Regions from separate parts of the Arthrobacter rhamnosi genome, predicted to be linked through region 1. Evidence: riboswitches for the same ligand, from Rfam matches in the RefSeq annotation. Region 1 holds a riboswitch; each other region holds the start of a gene.
What was found. Region 1 has a riboswitch for S-adenosylmethionine ahead of ACX80I_RS07990 (AmiS/UreI family transporter). Riboswitches for the same ligand answer to the same signal wherever they lie in the genome.
Positions count from the first base shown of each region.

Region 2: another riboswitch for S-adenosylmethionine. It lies ahead of ACX80I_RS04605 (methylenetetrahydrofolate reductase); the one in region 1 lies ahead of ACX80I_RS07990 (AmiS/UreI family transporter).
Region 3: another riboswitch for S-adenosylmethionine. It lies ahead of ACX80I_RS00165 (hypothetical protein); the one in region 1 lies ahead of ACX80I_RS07990 (AmiS/UreI family transporter).
Region 4: another riboswitch for S-adenosylmethionine. It lies ahead of ACX80I_RS11420 (ABC transporter substrate-binding protein); the one in region 1 lies ahead of ACX80I_RS07990 (AmiS/UreI family transporter).

Region 1 is NZ_JBTNDT010000003.1:274,012-281,031, forward strand. Features, by position in the region: gene ACX80I_RS07955 (NADPH-dependent F420 reductase) at 1-54, shown strand, start outside; gene ACX80I_RS07960 (MFS transporter) at 139-1,362, shown strand; gene ACX80I_RS07965 (DHA2 family efflux MFS transporter permease subunit) at 1,390-2,892, shown strand; gene ACX80I_RS07970 (hypothetical protein) at 3,011-3,718, opposite strand; gene ACX80I_RS07975 (universal stress protein) at 3,999-4,469, opposite strand; partial or broken gene ACX80I_RS07980 (universal stress protein) at 4,510-4,665, opposite strand; gene ACX80I_RS07985 (universal stress protein) at 4,662-5,165, opposite strand; SAM riboswitch class IV at 5,459-5,571, shown strand; gene ACX80I_RS07990 (AmiS/UreI family transporter) at 5,609-6,229, shown strand; gene ACX80I_RS07995 (acyl-CoA dehydrogenase family protein) at 6,302-7,020, shown strand, end outside.
Region 2 is NZ_JBTNDT010000002.1:57,267-64,286, forward strand. Features, by position in the region: gene metE (5-methyltetrahydropteroyltriglutamate--homocysteine S-methyltransferase) at 36-2,411, opposite strand; gene ACX80I_RS04605 (methylenetetrahydrofolate reductase) at 2,464-3,375, opposite strand; SAM riboswitch class I at 3,472-3,583, opposite strand; gene ACX80I_RS04610 (MFS transporter) at 3,837-5,201, shown strand; gene ACX80I_RS04615 (ArsR/SmtB family transcription factor) at 5,360-5,785, shown strand; gene ACX80I_RS04620 (dihydrofolate reductase family protein) at 6,526-7,020, opposite strand, start outside.
Region 3 is NZ_JBTNDT010000001.1:23,814-30,833, reverse strand. Features, by position in the region: gene ACX80I_RS00190 (VOC family protein) at 1-336, shown strand, start outside; gene ACX80I_RS00185 (hypothetical protein) at 333-497, shown strand; gene ACX80I_RS00180 (hypothetical protein) at 564-1,097, shown strand; gene ACX80I_RS00175 (cysteine hydrolase family protein) at 1,343-1,897, shown strand; gene ACX80I_RS00170 (MOSC domain-containing protein) at 1,925-2,497, opposite strand; gene ACX80I_RS00165 (hypothetical protein) at 2,630-3,154, opposite strand; SAM riboswitch class IV at 3,212-3,340, opposite strand; gene ACX80I_RS00160 (VOC family protein) at 3,436-3,861, opposite strand; gene ACX80I_RS00155 (TetR/AcrR family transcriptional regulator) at 4,011-4,628, shown strand; gene ACX80I_RS00150 (MFS transporter) at 4,714-5,967, shown strand; gene ACX80I_RS00145 (amidohydrolase) at 5,985-7,020, shown strand, end outside.
Region 4 is NZ_JBTNDT010000005.1:85,113-92,132, reverse strand. Features, by position in the region: gene ACX80I_RS11445 (ECF transporter S component) at 1-197, shown strand, start outside; gene ACX80I_RS11440 (ABC transporter ATP-binding protein) at 194-1,684, shown strand; gene ACX80I_RS11435 (energy-coupling factor transporter transmembrane component T family protein) at 1,681-2,478, shown strand; gene ACX80I_RS11430 (amino acid ABC transporter ATP-binding protein) at 2,522-3,259, opposite strand; gene ACX80I_RS11425 (amino acid ABC transporter permease) at 3,256-4,020, opposite strand; gene ACX80I_RS11420 (ABC transporter substrate-binding protein) at 4,031-4,954, opposite strand; SAM riboswitch class IV at 5,117-5,234, opposite strand; gene ACX80I_RS11415 (aminodeoxychorismate lyase) at 5,342-6,220, opposite strand; gene ACX80I_RS11410 (DUF7793 family protein) at 6,316-6,699, shown strand; gene ACX80I_RS11405 (EAL domain-containing protein) at 6,708-7,020, opposite strand, start outside.

The DNA.
Region 1 (7,020 bases):
GGCAGGCCGGACGGCAAGTTCCTCGTCGCCATCAACCGCGCCTGCTACAGCTGACGCTGCGGCCCCGCAACTTCCCCCTCCACATACCAATGCGCACCTACCCGTGCGTCCTCATACGCAAGCCAGGATGAAGACCGAATGACTTCTCACCAAGCAACAGCACCACACGACACCGGCGGTCACGGATCACGGTCCGACAGTGCGGGCGCGACACAGAAACCCTCGTGGGCGGGCGTGGCCTCGCTGAGCGTGGGCGTCTTCGCCCTCGTGATGGCAGAGTTCCTGCCGGCGAGCCTCCTTTCCCGGGTTGCCGCGGATCTGGGAGTGACAGAGGGTGTGGCCGGTCAGTCCGTCGCCATCACCGCCATCGTTGCGGCCGTTGCCGGTATCACCATCCCTGTCGTGCTCTCGCGCATGGACCGCCGGCACCTGATGATCATCCTCTCGACGCTGGCCGTCGTCTCCGATGTGCTGGTCGCGATCGCGCCGACCTACCCGATCCTTCTGGCCGCACGGGTCCTGCTCGGAATCGCGATCGGCGGGTTCTGGGCGCTGGCGATCTCCATCACGGCGCGCTTGGTTCCAGCAGCCAAACTCGGTCTGGGTCTGACGATCGTCAACGTCGGCGTGACCCTGGCTACCGTCGCCGCTGTCCCGCTCGGCACGCTGCTCGGTGAGATCTGGGGCTGGCGTGCCGTGTTCGCGCTGGCCGCGGGCGTCGGCATCATCGCCATGGTCATCCAGTTCTTCGCCCTGCCCTCGATGCTCACCGGCCCCTCGCGCGGATTCCGGCCCCTGATCCGGACACTGCGCTCCCGCATCGTCCTGCTCTGCCTGTTCACCATGGCCCTGATGGGTGCAGGGCATTTCGCCGGCTTCACCTACATCCGTCCGGCAGCGACCGAGGTCGGCGGACTCGATCCCGAGCAGCTCGCTGTCCTGCTCCTGGTGTACGGGCTCGGGATCGTGGGCGGCAACCTGATCGCCGGACCTCTCGCCGACAGGACGCTGCGCGTCGCGGCACTGATCTTCCCGCTCGTCCTCGGCCTGGCGATGATCGCCTTCGTCTACATGGGCAGCAGCCCGGTGCTGCTCTTCACCGCAGCCGCGCTCTGGGGAGCAGGTTTCGGCGCCCTGCCGACGGTCATCTCGACCTGGCTCGCACGGGCCGAACCGGCCCGCCTGGAAAGCATCGGCGGACTCCAGACAGGAGTGTTCCAGGTCGCGGTCGCCCTCGGCGCGTTCCTCGGCGGACTCCTCGTCGACGGCGCAGGTGTGCAGACAGCCCTTGTCGTCGGTGGTCTCGCCTCCGTCCTCGGCGCCCTCATCCTGGGGGCAGTCAAGCCTCCGAAACTCACATAACGACACGACCACTGGAACCAGCATCTTGTGAGTAATGACACGCACCTCGCCCCCGCAACAGGGTCCATCGGCATGATCACCGACCCTCAAGGAGCGATCACCGACCCTATCGTGGCCAGTCCCACACCAATCAAGCGATTGTCGCCCGGCGAGGTTCTGACGATCTCCGTCCTGGTCTTCTCGGCATTCGTGGCGTTCCTGTCCGAGATGGTCGTCGGGGTGGCGCTGCCGCAGATCATGGACGACCTGAACATCACGGCGACGACCGGGCAATGGCTCACCACCGGCTACGCCCTCACCCTGGCGGTCATCATCCCGACCACCGGGTACATCATGCAGCGCTTCCAGCTCCGGACGATCTTCATCGCCAGCGTCGGACTGTTCACCCTCGGCACCCTCATCGCGGCTGTCGCACCCGGCTTCGCGCTGCTGCTCACCGGCCGGATCGTGCAAGCACTCGGTACGGCTGTGCTGGTCCCGCTGCTGATGACGACGTCGATCGGCCTCGTCGCACCCTCCCGCCAGGGACAGATGATGGCATTGGTCACCGCGGTCTCCGCCGTCGCGCCCGCCCTCGGTCCCGCCTTCTCCGGCCTGGTGATGTCGCAGCTTTCCTGGCGGTGGCTGTTCATCATCATCCTGCCGCTGTCGGTGCTCGGCCTGCTCATCGGGGCGATCAAGATGCCGAACCTGACCACGCCGCGGCGCATCGGATTCGACGCGCTGTCGCTGGTGCTCTCCGCGATCGGTTTCGGCGCACTGGTGTTCGGCCTGGCCAGTGCCGGCGAATCCAGTGACGGGCATTTCTCAGCGTCGTTCTGGATCGCGATCCCGCTCGGGGTGGCGGGTATCGCGGCGTTCGTGGCGCGGCAGCTCCGCCTGCAGCGCCGCGGCGCGGCCGTCCTGGACCTGCGGATCTTCACCTACGCCGGGTTCGCGCGACCCGTCATCGTCTTCACGTTCCTGGTCATGGGCGCCTTCGCTCTCGCCACCCTGCTGCCCCTGGTCATGCAGGAATCCCTCGGACTCGGTTCGCTGGAGACAGGGCTCCTGATGGTGCCCGGCGGAGCGACGATCGGGATCGTGTCCCTCCTCATCGGCCGCTACTACGACCGCATCGGAGCCCGCGGACTCGCCCTTCCGGGAGCGCTCGTCGTCGGTGCCGGCTGGTGGTTCATGACGACCTTCACGGAAGACACCTCGATGTGGGTGGTCCTGGCCACCTACGTGTTCGTCTGCGCCGGACAAGCTTTCGCCTGGGTCGCTCTGTTCACCATGTCGCTGGGATCCCTCCCCAGCGCCCTCACCCCGCACGGCAGCGCCGCGCTGAACACCATCCAGCAGCTCGGCGGCGCAGCCGGACTGGCAGTACTCATCGCGGTCCTCAGCTCGAACGCCGGCGGCACGGACGCCGCTTCCGTCGCCGATGGTGCCCGCGCCGCCTTCACCGTCGGCACTGTCCTGGCAGTCGTCGCCCTCGTAGCAACGGCATTCCTCCCGCGACACGCGCGCACCATGAATGAGCACTGAACGAGCGCTCGTCGGCCAGCAGAACGCCGCCTGCCGGCTATCGGCCACAGCTCGAGGGCAACCGCCCTGGCTGCGCGACGGTGAACCGTTATCTTCCCTCGCATCGGGCCCCTTGACCTCACGCCGTCGTCGCCAGGGCCACGTCTGTCGGACGGTCAGCGGTCTTCAGGTGTTTCAGGTAGAAGTACAACGGGACCGCTCCCACCACTGCGAGCAGCAGGAACATGGGGACGACGGCCATCGAGGCAAAGGGAGTAGTCGGATCAGCGCTTGCCCCGAACCACTGATCGGTGGCCACCCCGACGGCCTCGAGCACCAGAGTGACGAGCATGGGACCGACTACCAGTTCGCCGAGCGGCTGTCGGTTCCAGAGCCACCAGGCCCCGCAGATGAGTAACGGAAGCCAGATCGCAAGGTCCTGTATGAAGACCGGATTCGTGGTCACGCCGGAGCCTTCGAGGAAAGTGGCCGGCTGTTCACTGCGGACAGCAGGAATGATGGCCCGCAACCACACCGCTGCATTGAGAACCGCAAGCACGGCGACGTAGATGGCGATGCTGCGGACGGGAAGCATGCCGTCGAACCGCGCGCGGAATGCTACGAGGTCCACCGTCTGAACGATCACGACGATTGACCAGAACGCCGCGGACAGCATCGCTACGTAGATCAGGAAGAGACTGTTGAAGGGCGTGGCAAAAAGAAACAGGACGCTCTGATAGACGATGTACGCCAGAGCTCCCAGCCACACCACAAGTGCCCGCGCCGAGTCGCGTCGGGTGAAGAACATCGCGGTGACGAGCGCTGGAAGGGCGAGGACCATGATCACCAGTGCTGTTCCGCGGAGGTTGCCCTGCGCGACGGGCGGACCCCCGAGAACGTCCGGGATGAAGTACGAGGCTGCGGAGGCAGTCAGTGCCCCGACCGGCGAAAAGGGCTGACCGTGGCCGTAAACCACCGCACCGGTTGATGCATTGGAAGGCGTTTGTGCGAGTCCTGCAGCCGACGTGACGGCACTCGCCTCCACAGCACCCTCGCTTACATCGAGTGGAAACTCTGAGGCCCTTCCAATGGACCAGTCGGAGTTGCTGGGTGACGACAGGCAGGCCCTAGCGGACGACGAGGACGTTGCCGCGGGCGTGATGCAGCACGGCATGGACGGTGGATCCGAGCCGCGCGCCGAGAGTGTTACGTCCCTTCGCGCCGAGGACGACGCACGCGGCCCTGCGGGCGTGCTGCACGATGACTCCGGGTACGGAGGGTTCCGCGAAGGAATCCTCGATGACGGTGAGGTCCGTGTCGTCGGGCAGTATGTTCAAGGCCTGCTGGACGACGGGATCATGCTCCGGATCGGGCAGGTGCGTCAGGGCGTGGCGAGCGTAGGGTCTGACGTGAAGCACACGCAACGATGCGTGCAGTGTTCTCGCCAGATCCGCCGCGGCGATGACAGCGCGGTCGCTTTCCGGCGACCCGTCGACGGCGACCAGAACATCTCCTGGTTCGGGTTGGTCCTCGCGCACCACCATGAGGGGGCAGGATGCTGCGGCTGCCTTCGGCGGCGGTTCTTTTTGCCGCCCCACGCAACCCGCTGTCCTTGATACCCGTCACGGGGCCGAGGTCATGGGTGAAGAACGGCCAGAACCAGCAATGCACCACCACGAGCTCGTGCTGCGCTGCTACCGCATGACGGGCCGCCCAGAGCACTGCGTGCCGCGCGTCGTCCGACCCGTCGTAACCGACGATCACTGGTTTCACCGGAACGCCGGCCGGGTTCATGCCAGCGTCCGGACAGGTGGCAGGGGTGTGGTCTCACCCTCGGCGAGGTGGAGGGCGCCGTGGGAGATGAGGACCGGGCACTGCGCCCGCTCTGCGAGTGCGGAGCTCACGGATCCCAGGAGCAGTCCGGCGAACCCGCCGTGGCCGCGGGAGCCGAGGACGACCATCGCGGCATGCATGCTCTCGTCGATGAGGACCTCCACCGCGAGGCCGCGCACCACCCCGCGCTCGACCTCCCCGACCTGGGAAGGAGTCCCCTCGGGGAACGCCTTTGTCAGGGCCTGGTCCAGGGCCTTGCGCGCGAATCCCTCGTAGTCGTATTCCACGGGAGGCGCGTACAGGCCGAAGGCGAGAGGGTGCTGCCATGCCGTGATGGCGCGGAGGGTGTCGCCGGCGAGGGGCATGAGACTGACGGCGAGCTGCAGCGCAGCGATCGACGACGGAGAACCATCGACCCCGACGACGACGACTCGCGCACGGGACGTGGCGGATGCGTCCATGATAATTCCTTTGCTGGGCGGAACACTGCTTCTTCCGATCGTCGCCGGTCGCGGGAGGAGCAGCTAGGGCCTTACGTCCCCTCCTCACTCCACAGTGGTAGGGGACATAGGGCCCTGCCAGGTAGGGCCGGAAGAAGTCATGCTGATGCTTGGCTCCAGCAGGCGCCGGCGTCATCGAGCGGGCCCCCGACGTCGTTCATCACCGAGCGCGCCGTCATGCGGCGTCATGCAGGGTCATGTCATGCACCGGTGCTGGCAGCCGCTCCGGTCCAGCGCCTAGTCTCGTACCTACAGATCAAGAGTTCCAACGCGAAGCCCTGGCTCGTTGGACGGCAACCCCCTCCGTGGCGGGGTGCCCCAGGTGAAGATCCGGTCCCGCGCATCAGCGCCGGGGCAAGCACGGCGCGGGCCTCGGGGCTCCGCGTCCCGTCGACGGGACCCCCATGTCGTACATCTGCCTCCTCCTGTCCGGAGCGGCCCTCCTGATCAACGGTCTCGGCCTCCTCGGCCGGGTCACCTCCCGCGACTCCGGGTACTTCAACCTGGTCATCGGAACGCTCCAGCTGGTGATCGCGACGCTGATCGCGTCTGCGGGTGCAGGCGATCCCGCCGCGATCGGCTCGGCGAGCGGCATCTTCCTCTTCGGGCTCACCTACCTCTACGTGGGACTGGGATCGGTCGTCGGGCTGGGCGCCTCGGGAGTGGGATGGTTCTGCGGTCTCGTCGCCGTACTCGCCGTCGTCTTCGCCGGCACCTCCCTGGACGACGATCCGGTCAGCGCGGTGCTGTGGCTCGCGTGGGCGGTGCTGTGGGGGCTCTTCTTCCTGCTCCTGGCCTTCGATGCGGCGCACCTGGCCCGGATCACCGGATGGAGCGCGATCCTGGTGGGCACGGCCAGCACCATTCCTCCGGCCGTACTCGGGCTGAACGGCGCCTGGCCGGCCGGCTGGAGCCCCGCCCTCGCCGTTGCCGGGGCCATCGCGGTGCTGTTCGTCGTCGCCGGCGCCGTCAGCGCCCGCCCGGTGAAAACACCGGCACCTACGCAGGTCACCGTCCCCGCCTGACGTCGACCCCGGCCGCACCCGTCCCGACATCCCTCTTCCATCTCACATCCCGCTTCCACCGAAAGGCCCACCATGACCACGCTGACCCATACCCCGCCGGCCACCGACGCGGAGTACGAGCTCCTCGCCGCCCGCTTCCGCCCGCTGTTCGCCCGCATCGCCGAGGGCGCAGCCCGCCGCGAGCAGGAGCATGAGCTCCCCCGCGAGGAGATCCGTGCACTCATCGATGCCGGCTTCGGAGCACTGCGGGTTCCGGTGTCCGCGGGCGGTTCCGGTGCCTCACTGCCCCAGCTGTTCCGCCTCCTCACGGAGCTCGCGGCCGCCGACTCGAACATCCCGCAGGCCCTGCGCGCCCACTTCGCCTTCGTGGAGGACCGCCTGGTGTCCACCGGAGCCCAGCGCGAGGTGTGGTTCAAGCGCTTCGTCGACGGCGAGATCGTCGGCAACTCGTGGACGGAGGTCGGCACCGTCACCATCGGAGACGTCATCACCAAGGTCAGCCCGGACCCGGACGACGCCGGCGCCTTCCGCGTCAGTGGAACCAAGTACTACTCGACCGGCAGCATCTTCGCGGACTGGATCGACACCTTCGCGCAGCGCACCGACAACGGGGTCAAGGTCATCGCGGTGATCAGCACGCACCAGCCGGGGGTGACCCACAGCGACGACTGGGACGGCTTCGGCCAGCAGACCACGGGCTCCGGCACGTCGACCTTCGACCAGGCCAGGGTCGACGCCGTCAACGTCATCGACTTCGACACCCGGTTCAAGTACCAGACCGCGTTCTACCA
Region 2 (7,020 bases), on a different contig from region 1:
CCCGGGGGCAGGACCAGCGGGAGTCCTGTGGGACGTCAGGAACGCGTCAAGGCCCGCTCCGCCGTCGAGAGGCTGACGCTCTCGCGCGCAGTCCTGGTCGCGGCGACGAGGTTGCGCAGCGAGAGGACCGTTTCGTCATAGCCGCGGGTCTTCAGGCCGCAGTCGGGGTTGATCCACAGCTGCTGTGCCGGGAGGGCGGCCAGAGCCGTGCCGATGAGACCGGCGATCTCCTGTTCGGAGGGCACGCGCGGTGAGTGGATGTCGTAGACGCCTGGGCCGATTCCGCGGGAGTAGCCGAAGCGGGCCAGGTCCGCGACGACCTCGAGCCGGGAGCGGGCCGCCTCGATGCTCGTGACGTCCGCGTCCAGCCCGTCGATGGCCGAGATGACCTCGCCGAATTCCGAGTAGCACAGGTGCGTGTGGATCTGGGTCCCGTCCCCGGCGCCGGCGGTGGCGAGCCGGAACGCACGGACGGACCAGTCCAGGTATGCCCGGTGGTCGGCCGAGCGGAGCGGCAGCAGTTCGCGGAGGGCGGGCTCGTCCACCTGGACGATGGCGATACCGGCGGCCTCGAGGTCGGCGATCTCGTCCCGCAGGGCCAGCGCCACCTGGTTGGCCGTCTCGCCCAGCGGCTGGTCGTCGCGGACGAAGGACCAGGCGAGGATCGTGACCGGGCCGGTGAGCATGCCCTTGAGCGGGCGCTCGGTCAGCGACTGCGCGAAGCTGATCCACGGAACCGTGAACGCCTGAGGACGCGACACATCCCCCCACAGGATGGACGGACGTGTGCAGCGCGACCCGTAGGACTGCACCCACCCCTGCTCCGTGGCGGCGAAGCCGTCGAGGTTCTCCGCGAAATACTGGACCATGTCGTTGCGCTCCGGCTCGCCGTGCACCAGCACGTCCAGTCCGAGGCCCTCCTGCAACCGCACCACGTTCGCGATCTCCTGGCGCAGGAACTGCTCGTACTCCGCCGGCGAGATGCTGCCGCTGCGGACCGCGGCGCGGGCGGCGCGCACCTTGCCGGTCTGCGGGAAGGACCCGATGGTGGTGGTCGGCAGCAACGGCAGCCCCAGCCGCTCCTGCTGCACCGCTGCCCGTCGCTCGGCAGGGCTGCGGGTGAAGGCATCCTCGATCAGGCCGCCGGTGCGCGTCCGGACCCGGTCCACCACGACGCCGTCGAACCGCGCCCGGAGGTTCAGTGCCTCCTCCGCCTCCTGGAGTTCCGCGGCGACGGCCGGGCGTCCCCCGGTCAGGCCGCGCGCCAGTACCACTGCCTCATGCACCTTCTGGTCCGCGAAGGCCAGCCAGGCCGGCAGGTGCTCCGGCAGCCCAGTCTCGGCCTGCACGTCGTGCGGCACGTGCAGCAGGGAGGTGGACGTCGCCGTCGTGACCGCTGCTCCCGTCTCCTGCTGCAGGTCCTCCACCGCCCCCAGCGAGACCCGCAGGTCGTTGCGCCACACGTTCCGGCCGTCCACGACGCCGGCAACCAGACGGGTGCCGCCCAGCGCCTGCAGTGCCTCGGTGGAGGGCCTGGCTCCCCGGACCAGGTCCGCATGGACTGCCTCCACGCCCGCGGCGGCGAGCACGGCGAGCGCCTGGCCCGGCCTCGCCGGATCGCCGGCGGTGCCGTAGCCGGTGGTGACCAGCAGGGCCGGCCGTCCCGCCGTACCGGCCAGTTGCCGGTACACCCGCTCCACCAGCCCACCCGGTGCTGCCAGCTCGCCGCCGCGGTCGCCGACCAGGCCCGGCTCGTCCAGCTGCACCCACTCGGCCCCCGCTTCCGCCAGCGACGCGAGGATGCCCGCGTAGGCCGTCACGGCATCGTCGATCCGGTCCAGCGGGTCGAAACCGGCGGGTGCGCCGTCCTCGGGCTTGGCCAGCAGCAGGTAGGTCACGGGGCCCACGAGCACCGGGCGCAGCACGGCGCCGTGCTCGCGCTGCCGGCGGACGATCGCGGTCAGGCGGTGCGCCACCGCGGCGAACGGTGTCCCCGGACCGATCTCGGGCACCAGGTAGTGGTAGTTGGTGTCGAACCACTTGGTCAGCTCCAGCGGCGCGCGGTCGCCGTCGCCCCGGGCGAGCGTGAAGTAGCCGGCGGTGTCCACGGAACCGTCCTCCCCGGCCAGGTCGGCGAACCGGGCCGGCAGCGCTCCCAGCGCCGCGGTCGCGTCCAGGACCTGGTCGTAGAGCGCGAAGTCGGCCGGGATGGAGGAATCCCCGCAATGCAGTCCCAGTTCCACGAGTCGGGCGACAGTGCGGTCCTGCAGCTGGTCGGCGGCCTGCTGCAGTCCGGCCTCGTCCAGACGGCCTGCCCAGTAGGCCTCGACGGCCTTCTTCAGCTCCCGGCCGGGCCCGATGCGTGGGTAGCCGAGGATCGTGGCGGCGGGGAAGGTGTTCTCGGTGCTCATGGTGTTCTCCTCTGGAAGGTGTGTCGGGTCGTGGTTCGGATTGGGGGCACGCTCAGGCCGGGACGGCGGCCGGCGAGCGCGCCGCCGGCAGGTCGATCTCCTCGATGACCGCGATGGACGCGCGATGGTCGTTGAAGGTGTAGAGGTGCACGCCCGGGGCCCCTGCCTCGAACGCCGCCCGGGCCAGCACGGCCGCTGCCCGCACGCCGATCCGCCGGCGTTCGGCCTCGCCCGAGGCGGTCTCCAGGCGGTGCAGCAGGACAGGGTCGGGACGGACGCCGGTCATTCCGGCCAGCCGTTCGAGCCGGCGGATGTTCCCCAGGGGCATCACCCCGGGGATGATCGGGATGGTGACGCCCGCGGCCCGGGCCGCGGTGAGCAGGCGGACGTACTGGGCGGGATCGAAGTACACCTGCGTGATGGCGAAGTCGGCACCGGCGCGCTGCTTGGAGACCAGCACCTCGACGTCGTGCAGGAACGACGGCGATTCCGGATGCCGGTTCGGGTAGGCCGCCACCCCCACCGCCAGCCGACCGCCGGCGAGGGTGGCCACGTGCCGGGCCTCGACCTCCCGGATCAGTTCCACCAGGAACTGGGCGAAGGGAAGCTCGCCGCGCAGTGCTTGCGGGTGCTGCGGCAGGTCTCCGCGCAGGGCCAGCACGCCCCTCACCCCCAGTGCGACGAGCTGCCGTACCAGCAGGTCCAGGCTCGCCCGTGTCTCTCCCTCACAACAGAGGTGGGCCAGCGGGCGCAGCCTGGTGTTGCTGGTCAGGTGCCCGATCAGCTCCATCGAGGCCCGGCGCCTCGCCGGCGTGCCGCTGTAGGTCACCGAGACGTAGTCGGGATGGGTGGCCCCGAGTTCGTCGATCGTCCGCAGTACGGCCTCCCCGGCTTCCGGGGTGGCCGGCGGATACAGCTCGTAGGACAGCGACGGCGGTACCGCTGCCCGTTTCTTCAATGTCATCCCCGCTCCTCGGTAGGTCCGAGGGAGTGCACCAGGATGCGTGCCGGAAACCGGCGATCCCGGCGTGCCGGGACCGCTGGTGGGTGCGCTGATGCATGTCCATCGGTTCTGGCATTAGCACCGGTTCCACTGCTCTCCCGAGGGGAGGGCAGTGGAATGGTTGCTGCGGCGTCAACAAGCCAGATCTCTCGGCCGCTCTTGATGGTTGGTGGGATCACTGTAAGCGGCGCTCCGGCCCGGGGTGCAGAACGTGCGGCGACAAGGCGCCGCATGACGTTCCGGGTCGCCGGCTTCGTCACATACCGCATCCCTGGCGACATATGACGAACCCGCGTCATCCGGTCATCCCGGATCATCCCAGGGCCGAACCCTATCCCCCATCGCCTCCGTTGTGTTCGTACGTGCGTAATGATGCACGTATAGTGAAGGAACTTGTTCCTGCACGAGACGGGCTTCTCCTCATGCTTTCTGTACTGCGTTACTCGGCGTATCGCAATCTCTTCACCGCGCAGGTCGTCGCCCTGCTCGGGACCGGCCTCCTCACGGTCGCGCTGGGCCTGCTCGCCTTCGATCTGGCCGGCGGGCGGGCCGGCGCCGTGCTCGGCACGGCCCTGACGATCAAGATGATCGCCTACGTGTTCGTCGCCCCGGTGATGGCGGCCCTGGTCGAGCGCCTGCCCCGAAAGGGTGTCCTCGTCGGCGCGGACCTGGTGCGCGCGGCGATCGCCTTGAGCCTCCCCTTCATCGATCAGGTGTGGCAGATCTACGTCCTGGTGTTCATCCTCCAGTCTGCGTCGGCGACCTTCACCCCGGCGTTCCAGGCGCTGATCCCCGTGGTCCTGCCGGAGGAGAAGGACTACACCAAGGCCCTGTCCCTGTCCCGGCTCGCCTACGACCTCGAGGCCCTGGTGAGCCCGCTGCTCGCCGCGGCCCTGCTGACGGTGATGAGCTTCCACAACCTCTTCGTCGGCACGATGGCCGGATTCCTGGTCTCCGCAGCGATGGTCCTCGCCACCCGCCTGCCGGCCGTCCCCGCGGCCCAGCAACAGGGTTCCCTGCTGCACCGCACCACCCTGGGCACCCGGATCTTCCTGCGCGAACCCTCCCTGCGCGGATTGATGGCCCTGAACCTCGTCGTCGCCACGGCGACGGCCCTCGTGCTGGTGAACACCGTCGTCTACGCCCGGGACCTGTTCGGCGGAACCAACACCGACGTCGCGATCGCTCTGGCGTTCTACGGGGCAGGATCGATGCTCATCGCGTTCGTCGCACCGCGAGCCCTGGAACGCATGCCGGACCGCACCTTCATGCTCCTCGGTGGCGCCGTCCTGACGGTCGGACTGCTCGCCGCGGCGTTCCTTGCCTCCACCGAGGGAAGCGGCGCGGAACCCTCGGGCACTTCGTGGGTACTCTTCCTCGGGCTGTGGGTCGTCCTGGGCATCGGCACCTCCATGATCAGCACCCCGTCCTCGCGCCTGCTGCGCCGGGTCGCCACCTATGACACGCGCAGCTACCTGTTCACCGCCCAGTTCTCCCTCTCCCACGCCTGCTACCTCCTCGCCTACCCCCTCGCCGGGTGGGTCGGAGCCGCCGCCGGCCTGAGCGTCGCAGCCATCGTCCTCGGAGCACTCGCCCTCATCGGCACGATCACAGCACTGATGCTCTGGGCCGCTCCCCGACCGGCAGCCTCAGCTACAGGCGCTGGTGCAGACAGGACCGATGTCGCCGCCACGGCCAGCACCGATACACACAGCAAATCAGCAGCACCGGCACCAGCAGCTCCCCGTCCAGGGGGAACGACGCGTGGTGGTGGGCGGGGGCAGTAACGTGAACCGTGACCAGGACAGAGGCCCGGACAGTGACCAGCACAGTGGCCAGGACGATGGCCTGAACGGTGATGTGGAGAAGAAGTACACCGTGCGGACATCGGTGTTCGGTCTGAGGTACCGGTACGAGCCGGGCGACAAGGGGGGCGAGGAACATCATGAACACAGCACCGGCTGACCCGCCGACGGGTCCTGCCGCCGCCCTTCATCCGGTGATCGAGGAGGACACCGACCAGTTCCGTCAGGTGGCGCCGAGTCTTGTCCACCCCGTCGAGCCGGATGCTCAGCGCCTCGAAGCGGGTGCGTCGACCTTCCGGATGCTCTCCGATCCCACCCGCCTGCACATCCTGTGGATCCTCACCCAGGGGCCCGCGGACGTCGGGACGATGGTCGCCGCGACCGGGGCGAACCGCACCGCGGTCAGCCAGCATCTGGCCAAACTCCGTCTCTCCGGGCTCGTCTCGACCCGCAAGGACGCCCGCAACGTCATCTACAGCATCATCGACGGACACCTCACCCGGCTCATCCTCGAAGGGATGAACCACGCGGACCACCGCGTGACCGGCGAACCCACCCACGAATAAGACAGAACGAGGCGCGACACGGCCGCCGGCTGTCGCCAGATGCTGGCAGTCGGTGCCGTGTTGCCTGCTTACCTGCTGGCGGCGTCCTCGAGGTGCAGGTATCCGGTCGGTTGCCCGTCCTGCGTGAGGATGTACCGGGACATCCAATGGAGCGGGACTCGTTCGCGGGCAGTACAAGTGACACATAGATTTCGGCATTGAGTATCGCTACAGGATTCAAGCCTGCGCAGCCACTTCTGCCAGGCCAAACCACGATGTAGCAAATACGGTCGTATTGGCGACTGTGTTTTGGGCAGAACTACCTGTCAAAAGACCGCGCACCGCCCGAACGCGCTTCGGGCGGTGCATGGCTTCGCATGAAGGATGCTTGATCTTCAGGCCTTGTGCTGATGCCTGCCGGAGCTCTGCTTGTCCGTGAGCCGTTCAGCATCGCGTGGTGATCCGGTGGAAGGGATGTTGAGGACCTCGCACCGGATCACTGAGCGAGTCAGCCGGCGATGAAGTTGAGGATGAGGCGGATGGACAGGGCGAGCACCGCGAGGAGGCCCACTACGCCGAGGAGGTTTTGCCCCAGCCGGAGAATGACAAAAACCCCTCCACAGAAGGCTGATCACGCGGCCACATTCATCGACGGTCCCGCTCGCTCACCGATCGTCATCCGCACTGGGCAAGACAACCAGGCACACCCTCATGCAGCGCGATGCCCAGCGCGGGCCGCCCGAACCGCCCGAACAATTGCCTCACCCTGTTTCGGGTGTGGGCCGGTATCGCAGGGCTACTGCCCCCGATTGGAACTGGTGGCTGTTCACGAACTCGAGCTGGACGTGTTCGCGCAGACCGGCGAGTAACGTCGGCCCGTGTCCGGCAAGAACCGGCTGCACCAGGAATTCGTACTCGTCGATCAGTCCCAGATCGGCCAACGCGAGGGGGAGCGTCACGCCACCGACCCACAGGCTCTTGCCTGGCTCCTGCTTGAGCCGCTGAACCGCTGGCCCCAGGTCACCTCCCACGAGCTCGGCATTCCAATCGACCCCGCTCAGCGTGCTCGACACGACGTGCTTTTTCGCCCCATCGATGGCCTCGGCGAACGGAATCTCCAACTCACCCATCCACGCGGGCCACGCGCCCGTGGCCGGCCGCCGCCACGCCGACTCCATCATCTCGTACGTCACCCGACCGAATAACAGGGCATCGGCTCGCTTCATCTCCGCGGTCCAGTAACGCATCGACTCCTC
Region 3 (7,020 bases), on a different contig from region 1:
GCGCTGACGGTGTCGTTCGACCTGGACGGCCAGCCGTTCGTCGCCCTGAACGGCGGTCCCGAGTTCTCCTTCACGGAAGCGGTGTCCTTCCAGATCGCCTGCGCGGACCAGGCGGAGGTCGACCACTACTGGTCCGCGCTGGCCGAGGGCGGGGAGGAGAGCCGGTGCGGCTGGCTGAAGGACCGGTTCGGACTCTCATGGCAGATCGTTCCGACCGTGCTGCCCGGACTGATCGGCGGCGAGGACGCCGCGGGCGCCCAGCGCGCCCTCGAAGCCATGCTGGGCATGCGGAAGCTGGACATCGCAGCCCTTGAAGCCGCCTACCGGGGCGAGTGACCTACCGCCCCGGCATCGACCCGAGGATCCAGCAGTGGTTCGAGCAGCGCGGCCCGGAGTTCGCGGCTGAGGCCGATCTCCTCGTCGATGTCCGCACCCAGCACCTCCGTGCACAGCGCGCACACAGCGCCGGGAAAGGTGGGCCACAAGCGCAGCGGTGACAGTGGTCCTGGGCCGTGTGGGCCCTTCACTGCAACCGCTCGGAACGAGCGGATCGAGGAGACACGATGATTCAGCGTAGGAAGATCGCACTGGGCGCCAGTGCAGCTGCCCTCGTGGCCGGAGCGAGCCTCGGGGTCACCGGTATGGCCTCTGCGGCAACGACGGGGACGCCCGAACCCACGGCCGGCGCGTCGGCCGCTCCGGGGGACGAGAACCACGGCGGCGGCTTCGGTCGCCACGGCCGCGGCGGGGTCGACACGGCACGCCTTGCGGAGAAGCTCGGGGTGGAGGAATCGGCAGTCAGCGACGCGCTGGAGACTCTTCGGGACGAGGCAAGGGCCGGGAACGACGACGGAACCAGGCCTGATCGGGAGGCGATGCAGGCCGCTCTGGCTGCTTCGCTCGCGGAGGCACTGGGACTGGACGAGTCCACGGTGCAGACCGCCCTCGATGAACTCCGCACCGAGCAACAGGAGAAACGAGCCGCTGCCCTTCAGGAGCGTCTCGATGCCGCAGTCACGGACGGCTCCCTCACCCAGGCGGAGGCGGACGGCGCAGCCAAGGCCGTGGAGCTGGGCATCATCGGCGGACACCGGTAAGCGGAACACCACCCGGAGGCTCCGGAGAGCTCTGCCTCGGACGGCCTTGTGTCGCACGGCGCCGTCCAGGCCTCTGGTCGGCGCCGTGCGCACAGGCCCGGTTCCTCGGCAGCCCCTGCTGCTGCGGAACCGGGTTGTCCGCATTGCTCCTCCCTGCGGCAGCCCGGCGACGTACTCTTTCCTCAGTCGGCGGGGTGCGCAGTGCAGCTACCCAGCCCTTTTCGAGAAGGCCATGAGGAGCAGCCATGACGACCCTGCAGAACCGCCCGAGGACAGCGCTGCTCGTCATCGACGTGCAGAACGGCGTCGTCGCCGATGCCTATGACCGCGATGCGGTCGTCGCGAACATCGACACCCTGGTCGGGAAGGCACGCACCGCAGGTGTCCCGGTGGTCTGGGTGCAGCACGCCGATGCCGACCTCGAGGTGGGCTCGGATCCCTGGGAACTGGTCCCCGAACTCGAGCGCCTCCCGTCCGAACCGCTCGTGCACAAGAGCTATGGTGACTCGTTCGAGGGAACCGACCTCGAGGACGTTCTTGCAGCGGCAGGCGTCGGTCGGCTGGTGGTGTCCGGCGCCCAGACCGACGCATGCATCCGCTCGACCATTCACGGGGCGTTCGTGCGGGGGTACGACGTGACGCTGGTGGGCGACGCCCACACGACCGAGGACCAGAGCGCGTGGGGTGCCCCTTCGCCGGACAAGGTCATCGCTCACACCAACCTGTACTGGCAGTACCAGGCCGCCCCCGGCCGGGCTGCCGGCGTCGGCGAGACGGCGGACATCCGGTTCACGAACTAGCGGTCCCGTCGCGTTCGGCGCCTCCGGTCAGGGGAGCCGGCTCGGCCTCAGCACGGAAGCGCTGCCGGCCTGCGTCGGGTCCAGGGGAACCGGGCTGACCAGGACCGCGGGTCCGCGGGAGAGGGTCCCGCTGTCGAGGGGTCTGCAGCGCAGCCCGCCCCTGCCCCGCATCGCCTTGTGGGCGCCGGGCGCCAGCACCCGATCCATCCAGGCGCAGGGATGCGCATGCCGGCCTCCGTGGAACCCCACGCTTCCCGCCTGCGTCTCCAGGACGAAGTCCTGCCCGATGAGGGGTGGAAGCTCAGCGCCGCGCAGGACCAGATTGCGGCGGGGCAGCAGCGGATCGAAGGGATCGGCGCCGAGCTCTGCCGCTATCGCCTCGAGCGACTCGATGGCGAACAGGGTCACCGCCGCATCCATGTGGGCCGCCTTGCCGAAGAAGCGGTCTCCCACGATCCCCTTGCCGGCGACGACCTCGACGCTCCCGGCGTCCATGGTCACGACGTCGGCCGCTCCGTCCCGCGCCCGACCGAAGTAGGCGTGTGCCCCCGACACGAGCAGGTGCAGGATCTCCACGTCATACCGGAAGCCGGGCATCATGCCCCCACGGTATCCGGTCGTGGTCCTCCGGTTCGCCTCGGTCGTCCCCGGCGCTGGTTCACTTCCGCCGACATTCCTTCCGAGGGGGCAATCACCCGGAGGACTCCCCGGCAGGTCGTCGGGGGATTCCACCTAGGCGTAGGAAAAGCTCCCGGCCTCGACGGCGCCGGAATCGAGGGTGTCGGCCTCCGGACCGAGGTGGGCGCCGTTGCGGTACCGCGCACCGGGGTGCTGGTCGAACAGCCTCGTGTTGCCCGCCCCGAACAGGCGCTCGCGGAGGGTCGACTCCTCATAGGACGTCCGGTACAGGCCTCGTCGCTGGAGTTCGGGGATGACGAGTTCGATGAAGTCCTCGGCGGTGCCGGGCGTGAGGAACTGCCGCAGGTTGAATCCGTCGAGATCCGTGCCCTCGACCCACCGCTCGATCTCGTCGGCAACCTCGCCGGGAGTGCCGATGGCGACGAAGGGACCGCGGTCGAACCGCGTGGGCCGTTGCGGTAGCCGTCGTAGGTGCCGATCACATCGGCGAGGAACACGCTGTCGAAGAGCCCTGCCTCGAGCATCTTCGCCGTTTCGGTCCAGAAGTCGAGATCGTTGAAGCGGTGCCGGTTGTTCTCGGGGTGTACCCAGAGGCCGTGGGAGATATGGCCCACGCAATTCATCTCGAAGAGGTTGAAGGCGATCTGACGTGGCATGGGTGGACCGAGTCCTTTCGACGTGCTCTTGCCTCCGCCGGACCAGCACTGTCATGCCGAGGCGAAGGCCGCTTCGTCATCCGAACCACCCAGGAACATGGGGTTGGTGCGCGGTCCAGTCGGAGCTTTGCGACCGCATCTCTTGAAGCTGGAACGACTATAGGCAGAGAACGCAGCGGTGGGACGAATGCGAAGCAATGTGACCCGTAGCCGGAGCAGCTCGTCCCTGCCGTGAACGCTGCGTCAGCCGATGCCCACCATGCCGTCCTCACCGACGTGCCAGCCCGGATTGTGGGCGATTTCCCAGACGATGCCGTTCGGATCGCGTACGAGTGCGTGGAAGATGCCCCCGAAAGCGCCGTCCCGAGGTTCCTTCAGGATCGTCGCGCCCGCGGCCGCCATCGCCGAGACGAGCTGGTTCACGTCGGCTGGACTGCCGACGTTGTGGGACAGCGTCACCCCGGACGGCGCGGGCCTGGCATCGAGCCCCGCGTCCTGGGCGAACTTGTCGTCGCGGAAGAGCCCCAGCAGCAAGCCGGGTGCCACCTGGTAAAAGATGATCTCGCCTGGAACGTCCAGTGCAGGCGTCCAGCCCAGCGTCCGGTAGAACGACCGTCCCGCATCGAGATCCCGCGTGGCGACGGTGACGAAGTGCAGCTGCTGGTCCATGGCGAGAGCATAGCCGCGCGACGGCTGTGCGCTGAGTGTGCTCCCGGCAAGGACTTCGCATGCCGTGCAGATGCCCTGCTGCCGTTCAGGCGCTATCGCCCTGCCGCCGGTTGCCTGACTGCTACTTTGGGCCTAAAAGGAGACCGTCCATGCCACGCCCCCGATCCACCCTCCTGTCCGTCGAGCGGATCGTCGAGGCAGCGCTGAAGCTCGTCGACGAGACGGGCGACTTCAGCTTCCCGAGGATTGCCCGCGAGCTCGGCGTCAGTCAGTCCTCTCTCTACAACCGGATCTCCAGCCGCGAACACATCGTGGAACTCCTCCGCGCCCACCTCTTCAGCTCGAATCCCACCCCATCGACCGCTGACGCCCCGTGGGACGAGGCTCTGCGCATCCTCATCCGCGGCTATCGTGACTGCTTCGCTCCGCACCCCCGGCTGGTACCCCTACTGGTGACCCAGACGGTGAGGGCGGCCGAGGTCATCGCCATGTATGAGGATCTGACGCTCGCCCTGGAGCGGTCCGGCCTCGACGCCGCCGATGTCGCTCCAGCCCTCTCGCTGGTCGACTACTTCGCCCTGGGCGCGGCGCTCGACTTCACCGCCCCTGATGAGGTCTGGGGACCGGAACCCGAGCAGTACCCGGCCCTGACGAGGGCGGTCCGAGCCAGCCCGTCGGCGCCGGAGCGGGTCGAACGTGCCTTCGAGTTCGGCCTCGAGGCACTGATCGCCGGCATCGCAACACGGGTGAAATCCAAAGTTAATTGAAAGGCTTTCAAAAACTATTGCTCCCGGCGCTCCCCGCGTCGATACTAAATGAACGCCGTTCATTTGGAGTGACGGCCATCACTGAATGGAGCACGCCGTGGGAAGTACGCCAACACCCCCTGACGCCACCGTCCGGGTTCCACTGACGGCCTCCCGGGCTGTCTCCACCTTCGGGATCACGGTCGTAGGATTCATGACCGCGAATCTGGTCCCCGTCATGATCGTCGCGCTGGCCGACCTGGGGTTCAGCCCGACCGGAGCGGGCACCCTCATGACGGCCTGCCTGCTCCTGTCCGCCCTTGCCTGCCTGGCTACCTCCCGCTGGACCGCCCTCGGCGGCCGCTATGTGGTCGCACGGGCGGGCCTGGCACTGACGGCCCTGGGGTTCGGTGCGGCCGCCCTGGTCGCCGACCCTACGATCGCCGCCGCCGGGATCATCATCGGCGGCATCGGTGGCGGCGGTGCGGTAGCTGCAGGCGGAGCGGCCCTTGCTGCGTTGCGTGACCCTGACCGGGCATCGGGCATCAGCGGGTTCGCCAACAGGGCCATTGTCGCCGTCGTGCTGTTCATCATCCCCGCCGTCGGCCTGGGCATGGCGAGCGCTTTCGGCATCCTGGCATGCCTGGCACTCGCGGCGCTCGTGACCACGGGGTGGCTGCCGGACCGTCCGGCCGCTACGCCGCACCGCAGTGTTGCCCGCTCGGCGGCTCCCGCCGAGAGCCCACGAACCGGAGCCATCGCCGGCGTCGTACTCCTGGCCTGTTTCGCCATCTGGGCACTGGGTGAGGACTCGCTCTGGGCCGTTGCAGCAGTGATGGGCGCGGAGCAAGCCGGCCTCGATGAAGCAGGAATGGGCCTGGTACTGAGCCTTTCGACCCTGGGCGGGCTCCTGGCCTCCGCACTGGTGGGCGTTGCAGGCAAACGGCTCGGCCGCACAGTCCCGCTCGCAGCTGCTCTCCTCATCGGTGCAGCGCTGAAGATCGCCTCCGGATTCATCACGGATCCCCAGCTGTACCTGGTGGTGATCATCATCTGGAACACCGTCTACATGGTGGCGTTCCTCTACGTCATCGCCATCGCCGCCGCGCTGGATCCGACGGGCCGCTGGTCGGCTCCCATTCTTGGCGTCTATCTGGTCGGTTCTTCCTTCGCACCCCTCTTCGGGACCGCGGTCTCCTCAGCGCTGGGCTACCCGGCCCTGGGCATCATTCTCGGCGGCATCACCCTGCTGGTCCTCGGTCCCCTGGTAGCCGTCTCGCGCGAGTCCCTGCGCAGAGAAAAGGCTCTCGTGCCGGACGCGACGCCGGAGACCGATGCCCCCCGCGCAGCCATCGCCTGACAACAGAACGGATTCCCGTGCCACTTCAGCAGACCGCCTACACCAATGCGTCCATCCTCACTCCTCAGGGGGTGATCAAGGGCTCCGTCGTCGTCGACGGCACCAGGATCCACGCCGTCCGTCCTGATGACGCCGGCCATCAGGCCAGCGACCGGGCCGACACGGCGAACATGCGTGAGATCGACCTGGGCGGCCGTTTTCTCCTACCAGGATTCGTCGACGCGCACAGTCACCTGCTCATGCTGGGGCAATCCCTGCAGAAAGTGCAGCTCCGCGGAGCATCATCGCTGGCCGAGATACAGGAAGCGGTGAAGGAGGCGCGACGCCGGAACCCCGGGGCCCCACGCATCCTGGGCGGCGGCTGGCTCTACAGCGCGCTGGGCGGCGCCGCTCCCGACCGGGCGATGCTCGACGCCGCCGTCGCGGACGTCCCCGTCTACCTCGACGCCAACGACCTGCATTCGGTGTGGGTGAACACGGCAGCACTGGCAGAGCTCGGCATCACCGCGGACACCGAGGATCCCCACGGAGGATCCATCACGCGGGACCCGGAGACCGGAGAAGCGACAGGGATGCTTCTCGAAACGGCTGCGCAACAGATCGTCTGGCCCGCGTTGGCCCGGCGAGCCACCGACGCCGATAGGGATTCCTGGCTCGAGAGCGCGATCAGTCACTACCTTGCCAGCGGCGTCACCAGCGTTGTGGACATGGCCGTGGAGGACGACGACCTGCGGGCTTTCCTTCGCGCGGAAGCACGACACGGGGGAGAGCTGCCCCTCCGGATCAAGGGACACTGGTTCGTCCACCACCGGCCTACCGTGGAGGAGAACCTCCAGCAGGTGCACCGTGCCGTCGAGCTGGCTGACTCGGTGAACTCACCGACCCTCAGGATGGTCGGCATCAAACTGGTCCTCGACGGGGTCATCGACAGCTGCACCGCGGCGATGAAGGAACCGTACGCCGATGGAACGAACGGCGACCCTATCTGGGATCGGGAGGCACTGATCCCCGTCGTCGCGGCAGCAGATGCGGGCGGACTCCAGATCGCCATCC
Region 4 (7,020 bases), on a different contig from region 1:
CAGGCCTCGCGCTCGCGATCAGCGAGAACATCCTCTACAACGCGCTGTGGACGTTCGAATTCAAGCTCCTGTACACGGTGTTCGCAGCCATCTCCGGCATCGTGATCGCCGGGCTGCTGTCCTGGCTCGCCATGCGGGGCCTCGCCCGGACGGGCGTCCTGTCCTCGTTCGCCGCGGGCCGCACGGCGGACGTGTGACACCAGCGCAGGCACCCTTCCCGGGCCCCGTGCACGTCCGCGCCCGGGAATGGGGCTGGCGTCACGCCGGCCGGAAGGCCTTCGCCGCACGCCGGCTCGATCTCGACATCCCGCCGGGGGAGCGCGTCCTGCTCCTCGGCGCCTCGGGCGCGGGCAAGTCGACCGTGCTCGCCGGTCTGGCCGGCCTGCTCGGGACCGGCGACGAGGGCGAGCAGGAGGGTGAACTCCTGCTCGACGGCGCGCAGCCGGCCGGCGCCCGGGGGCGCGCCGGGCTCGTCCTGCAGGACCCCGAGACGCAGGTGGTCCTCGCCCGCGTGGGCGACGAGGTGGCCTTCGCGGCCGAGAACCTGTCGGTGCCGCGCGAGGAGATCTGGCGGCGCGTGGGCAGGGGGCTCGACGACGTCGGGCTCGACCTCCCGCTCGGCCACCCCACGGCGGCGCTCTCCGGCGGCCAGAAGCAGCGACTCGCGCTCGCGTCCGTCCTCGCGATGGAGCCGGGGCTGCTCCTGCTCGACGAGCCCACCGCGAACCTCGATCCCGAGGGAGTCCTCGAGGTGCGCGACGCCGTCGTCCGCGTCCTCGAGCGCACCGGAGCCACCCTCGTCGTCGTGGAGCACCGCGTGGCGGTATGGGCCGACGTCGTCGACCGCGTGGTCGTGCTCGATGCGGGCGGAGGGGTCCTGGCCGACGGGCCGCCCGCGACCGTGCTCGCCGGGGGCCCGACCCGGGACCGGCTTGCCGCCGCAGGAGTCTGGGTCCCGGGATGGCAGCCGGTGGTGGGCGGACCGCTCCCCGCCGGTGGCGGGGAGGCCCTGCTGTCGGCCTCCGGTCTCACCGTCGCCCGCACCAAGCGGGGACCGGCCGCCGTCGAGGACCTCGCCGTCGAGGTGCGCGCGGCCGGGGCGCTGAGCATCACCGGCCCGAACGGGGCCGGGAAGTCGACCGCCGCCCTGACACTCGGCGCCCTGCTCCGCCCGCGGGCGGGACGGCTGGAGGCATCGGCGGCCCTGGCCGGGACCGCCGCGGGTGACCCGTTCCGCTGGCGCTCGTCCGAGCTGGTCCAGCGCATCGGGACGGTCTTCCAGGAGCCCGAGCACCAGTTCCTCACGGCGACCGTCGCCGACGAACTGGAGTTCGGGCCGCGGCGGGTGAGCGGAGCCCCGGACCTGCACCGCGTGGCGGAGGTGGCCGAGCGACTCCGCCTCACCTCTCTGCTGAAGGCCAATCCCTTCACGCTGTCCGGCGGGGAGAAGCGGCGCCTGTCCGTCGCGACGATGCTCGCGACCGCCCCGCGCATCCTCATCCTCGACGAGCCGACGTTCGGCCAGGACGCGGGAACGTGGGCCGAACTCGTCACCCTGCTGCGCGAGCTGATCGACGGAGGCGTCTCCGTCCTCTCCGTCACGCACGACGCCGATTTCATCGCAGCACTGGGCGGCGCCACCCTGCACATCTCGGGCGGAGCGGGACGGCTGGTGACCCGATGAGCACGGACCACCCGACCCCGGTGCTGACCGGGAAGACCCTGCTGCGGGCCAATCCCGTGTCCAAGCTCTTCGCCGCCGTCGTCATCACGCTCGCGCTGATGGCGAGCATTGACTGGGTGAGTGCCGCGGTGGTCCTCGCCTGCGAACTCGTCCTCCTGCCCCTGCTGGGCATCAGCGCGCTGGGGCTGGCGCGGCGGATCTGGCCGCTGCTGGTCGCCGCGGCGATCGGCGGCTACGGGACCGCCCTGCTGGCGGAGAAGACGGGGCGCGTGCTGCTCGACGTCGGGCCGCTCCTCTTCACCGAGGGGTCGGTGGCGTCCGGCATCGCGGTCGGGTTGAGGGGACTGGCGCTCGCGCTCCCGGGCATCTTCCTCCTGCTCACCACGGACCCCACGGACCTCGCCGACGCGCTCGCACAGAAGCTGCACCTGCCGCACCGGTTCGTCCTGGGGGCGCTGGCGTCGCTGCGACTGGTCGGCCTCCTGGTCGAGGAGTGGGAGGCTCTCGGGCTGGCCCGGCACGCCCGGGGCATCGGCTCGGACGGCTCGATCGTCGCGCGGACCCGCAACCTGCTGGGGCAGTCCTTCGGGCTGATCGTGCAGGCCATCCGGCGGGCCACCCGGCTGGCGACGGCGATGGAGGCCCGCGGATTCGGCGGAGGAACGCGCACGTGGGCGCGCGAGAGCAAGCTGGCTCCGCTCGACGCCGCTGTCGCCGCCGTCGGCCTCCTGATCGCCGCAGGTGCAGTGACGGCGGCCGTCCTGGCCGGGACCTGGAACTTCCTCCTGTCCTGACCGGGACGACCGCCGTCGTGTCCTGCTGGTCCTGCGGTGGCGCCTACAGCACGTCCGAGAGGAACGACTTCAGGCGCGGCGTCTGCGGGTTGTCGAAGACCGCGGCCGGCGGACCGGACTCGACGACGACACCGCCGTCCATGAACGTCACGGTGTCCGAGACGTTGCGCGAGAAGCCCATCTCGTGGGTGACGACGACCATCGTCATGCCCGCCGTGGCGAGGTCCGCCATGAGGGCGAGGACGCCCTTCACGAGCTCCGGGTCCAGTGCGGAGGTCGCCTCGTCGAAGAACATGACCTCGGGGTCCATGGCGAGCGCCCGGGCGATGGCCACCCGCTGCTGCTGGCCGCCGGAGAGGTTGCCCGGACGGACGTCGGCCTTGTGCTTGAGGCCCACCAGGTCCAGCTGCGCGAGGGCCTTCTCCCGGGCCTCGTCGGCGGACATCTTCCGGAGCTTGCGCAGCGCGAGGGAGACGTTGTCCACCACGGTCTTGTGCGGGAAGAGGTTGAACTGCTGGAACACCATGCCGAGGCGGCGGCGCAGCTCGTCCGGGTTGTCCTTCAGTACCGACCGGCCGTCGAGCAGGATGTCGCCCTTGTCCGGTTCGATCAGGCGGTTCAGCACCCGCAGGAGCGTCGACTTGCCGGACCCGGAGGGGCCGATGACCGACGCCGTCGTACCCCGCTCCACGTGCAGGTCGATGCCGCGCAGCACATGGTTGGAGCCGAAGGAGAGGTGGAGGTCCCTACCGGTCAGGGTTCCCGATTCGAGAGTCTTCATGCCTTCGCTCCTTCACCGATCTTCGCGGCCAGTTCGTCGGGCTCGGGCTTCTCCCGCTTGCCGACCCGCAGCCGGTTGTCGATGTAGTTGACCAGGTGGGTCAGCGGGATCGTGAGGCACAGGTACAGGGCGGCGGAGGCGATGAGCGGCGAGAGGTTGCCCGTGTTGCTGGCCGCATCGTTGCCGATCCGGAACAGCTCACGCTCGCTGGTCAGGAGTCCGAGGAAGTAGATCAGCGAGGACTCCTTGATCAGCGCGATGAACTGGTTCACCAGGGCGGGCAGCACGCGCCGCACGCCCTGGGGAACCACCACGAGCTGCATGGAGGAGCGGTAGCTGAAGCCCAGTGCGCGCGAGGCCTCCAGCTGTCCCTTTTCCACACTCTGGATGCCGGAGCGGAAGATCTCGCCGATGTAGGCCGCCGCCATGAGCGACAGCGCGAGGATGCCCATGGGGAACGGGCTCGTGCTGCCGGTGGCCTGGCGGTAGATCGGGCTGAGGCCGATGCCGATGAGCAGGATGATCACCACGGCGGGGACGCCACGGAAGATGTCCGTATAGATGCGCGCCACCCAGCGGAGCAGCCGGTTCCGGGAGATCCCCATGATCGCGAGGAGCATGCCGAGGACCGACCCGATGATGCCGGACGTGATCGCGAGGATCAGGGTGTTCCGCAGTCCGACCGCCAGGAGTTCCGGCAGGACGGCGGCCATCGCCCCCCAGTCGAAGAAGGTCTGCGAGAGCTGTTCAAGGGCATTCATGCAGGGACCGCTACTTTACTTCCACGGCTTTGCTGCCGGGCTTCCAGTCGGAGGGCATCTCGCGGTCCGGGTACCACTCCTTGGTGAGCTCGGTCCACGTGCCGTCCTCGATCACGGCGTCGAGCCCGGAGTTGAGCGCGTCGATCAGGGGCTGGTTCTCGCTGTTCACGGCATAGGCCGTGAAGTTCTCGGTGTTGATGATGGTCTCGGCGATGGTGGTGTCATCGCCCTCCTTCACCTGGCCGGTGGCCTGCTGGGACGGGGCGACCCACGCGTCGACCTGGCCGTTCTTCACGTTCGCGTAGACCGTGTTGTAGTCCGCGAAGCGCACGGGCTCGAGGCCGAGGGTGTTGGTCACGTAGTCGTCCTGGACGGTGCCCTGCACCACGCCGATGCGGGTGCTCTCCGAGAGGGAGTCGAAGCCCGTGACCGAGGAACCGTTCTTCGTGACGACGGCCATGTACCCGAAGTCGTAGCCGTTCGTGAAGCCGACGTTCTCGCGGCGGGCGGCCGTCGTGGAGATCGAGGAGGATCCGACGTCGAACTGCTTGTTCTGGACCTGGGCGAGCAGTGCGGAGAAGTCCGTGGACGCGAACTCGACCTCGAGACCGAGCTTGTCGCCGATGGCGCGGAGCAGCTCGTTGTCGTAGCCGGTGAAGACGCCGTTCTCGATGAAGATGTTCGGCGGAGCGTCCGAGAGGGTGCCGACGCGCAGGGTCCCCTCCGTGATGAGGCCGAGCTTGGAGGTGTCGATCTCGTCGACCGGCGTGGTGTCCTCGGTCGTGTACTGGTCGAGCGACTGCTGGTCGCTGCCGGCGAGGGCGTCGGTGGTCGCGGTCGGCTCGCTGCTGCTACTGGTGTTGCTGCCGCAGGAGACGGTCAGCGCGAGGAGCGGGACGGCGAGTGCCGCGAGGACTTTGCGGGAGATGTTCATGGGGTCCTTCTTCGATGCTGGCCCGGGGTGCGGGCCGACTGGATGAGGTGGATCTCGGGGAGGAACGAATAGGTGCCGGGAGGCTGCTGGTGACACGCTCGCTGTTCTGGCCGGGCGCGGTGTGGCGGCTGCTGTCCCGGTTACCTCGGGGTGGTCCGCACGACGCCGTACTTGCCAACCGGGGGACTGGTCCCGGCGGCCGAATCTTCACCTGGAGCACCCCACTACGGGAGAGGGTTGCTGTCCAGCCGGCCAGGGCCGAGGGCTGGAGCTCTTGATTCCAAGAAAACGCTATGGCAGCACGAAGTGCCCGGTCAAAACGAAATTGCGCGGAAATCGGCGTTTGACGCGGTAAACGGCCTGTGGGGCAGGCTTTTGTGGCGAAAATTACACGAAGCGGTCCACGAGGTCGGTCAGCTCGGCCGTGAGGGCGGGCGAGGATCGGACGGCCTGGCCGTCGATCGAGAGCACGGGTGCGAGGAGCCGGATGCTCGAGATCAGCCATACCGCGTCGGCGTCGAGGAGGTGGTGCGGTTCCAGGGGGCCGTAGCCGAGTTCCCACCCCTGCTCCTTGGCCGCCGTGAACAGCGCGCTCTGCGAGGTGCCCGCGAGGATGCCGCTCTCGAGCTGCGGTGTCAGGAGTGTCTTCCGTCCGTCGCGGTCGGAGGCCAGCAGCACGGTCGAGGTGGGGCCCTCCAGGACCTTGCCGTCGGAGGACGTGAAGATGACGTCGTCGGCCCCGTGGGCCTTCGCGTAACGGATGGCCGCCATGTTGACGGCGTAGGAGAGGGTCTTGGCGCCCAGCAGCAGCCAAGGTGCGCGCTGCGCCACGGAGCTGTCGTACCCGCGTTCGAGGAACAGGACCCGGAGTCCCGTCCTGCGCTGTTCGATCGTCGACGCCGGCACGGGCGCGACCTGGACCCACGCGGTGGCCCGCCCGGCGCCTTCGGCCCCGCGCGTGGCGATGAGCTTCACGACGGCGTCATGGCGCTCCGGTTCCGCTGCCGCGAATTCCCGCAGGCCGGTGCGGATGGCCCGGCTCCACGCCTCGGCGTCGGGGACCGGAAGGTCCAGGGCCGCTGCCGACGACGCGAGCCTCGTCAGGTGTGCCTGCTCCTTGCGGGGAGACCCGTCGACGGCCAGGAGCGATTCGAAGACCCCGTCGCCGCGGGTGGCGCCCAGGTCCGTGGCAAGGAGCTGGGGCTGCGAGGCATCGACGACCCTGCCGTCGTCGTGGGCCGGGTCGAGGAACACGAGAACAGTCATGGCCCCCAGCGTATCCGCTCGCGCCCGACCACCCCTGTCTGTAGTGTGCGAGGGGATGTCCGGCACTCGGGTATCACCACAGGGGGTTGGGGAGCATGGCGGAAGAACGGGATGCCGCCCCGGAAGCCTTCGTGGCCGAGCTGCGCACCGAGGTCCTGTGGGTCCAGTGGCGGCGCAATACGAGCGTCGGCGACAGTGATGCCGCAGCACTGATCGAGCGGTCCAACGCGCTGTGCCGGGACGTCTGCCCGCCGATGCTGGTGGAGCTCAACGGCATGGTGTCGCTCACGCGGAGCGCTCTTCACGGTTTCGCGACTGCGCTGAACATCGCAGCCATGGCCATCGTCGGCCCGAGCGCGGTCGACAGGACACTGGCGGACTTCTTCGCCCGGGTGCACAACCCCCCGTACCCCACGCGCTACTTCGAGTGCCCGGCCGAGGCGCTGGCCTGGCTCACCGAACATCCGTACGGTCCCTGACAACCCCCTCAGGAGCTGACGGGAGTCCCCGATCGGGTGAGTGCCGTGATGAGCCGCTCCACACGCACGAGGCCCGCGAAATTGCCGGCGTCGTCGGTCGCCAGCACCGGATCGAAGCGGGTCGGGATATCGCGCGTGACGCACCGCTCCAGGGCCTCGGGAATGGGGGTGTCCGTGTTCACGCACATGCCCTGGCCGAGCACCCCCAGAAGCGCCGCGTCCTGGGTCAGCACCGCGACCGGCCGGCGCCCCGACACCAGGACGACCTCGGTCAGCGAGGGGTCCCCGGCGAACGCGGCCCGCGCATCATCGATGCTCGTC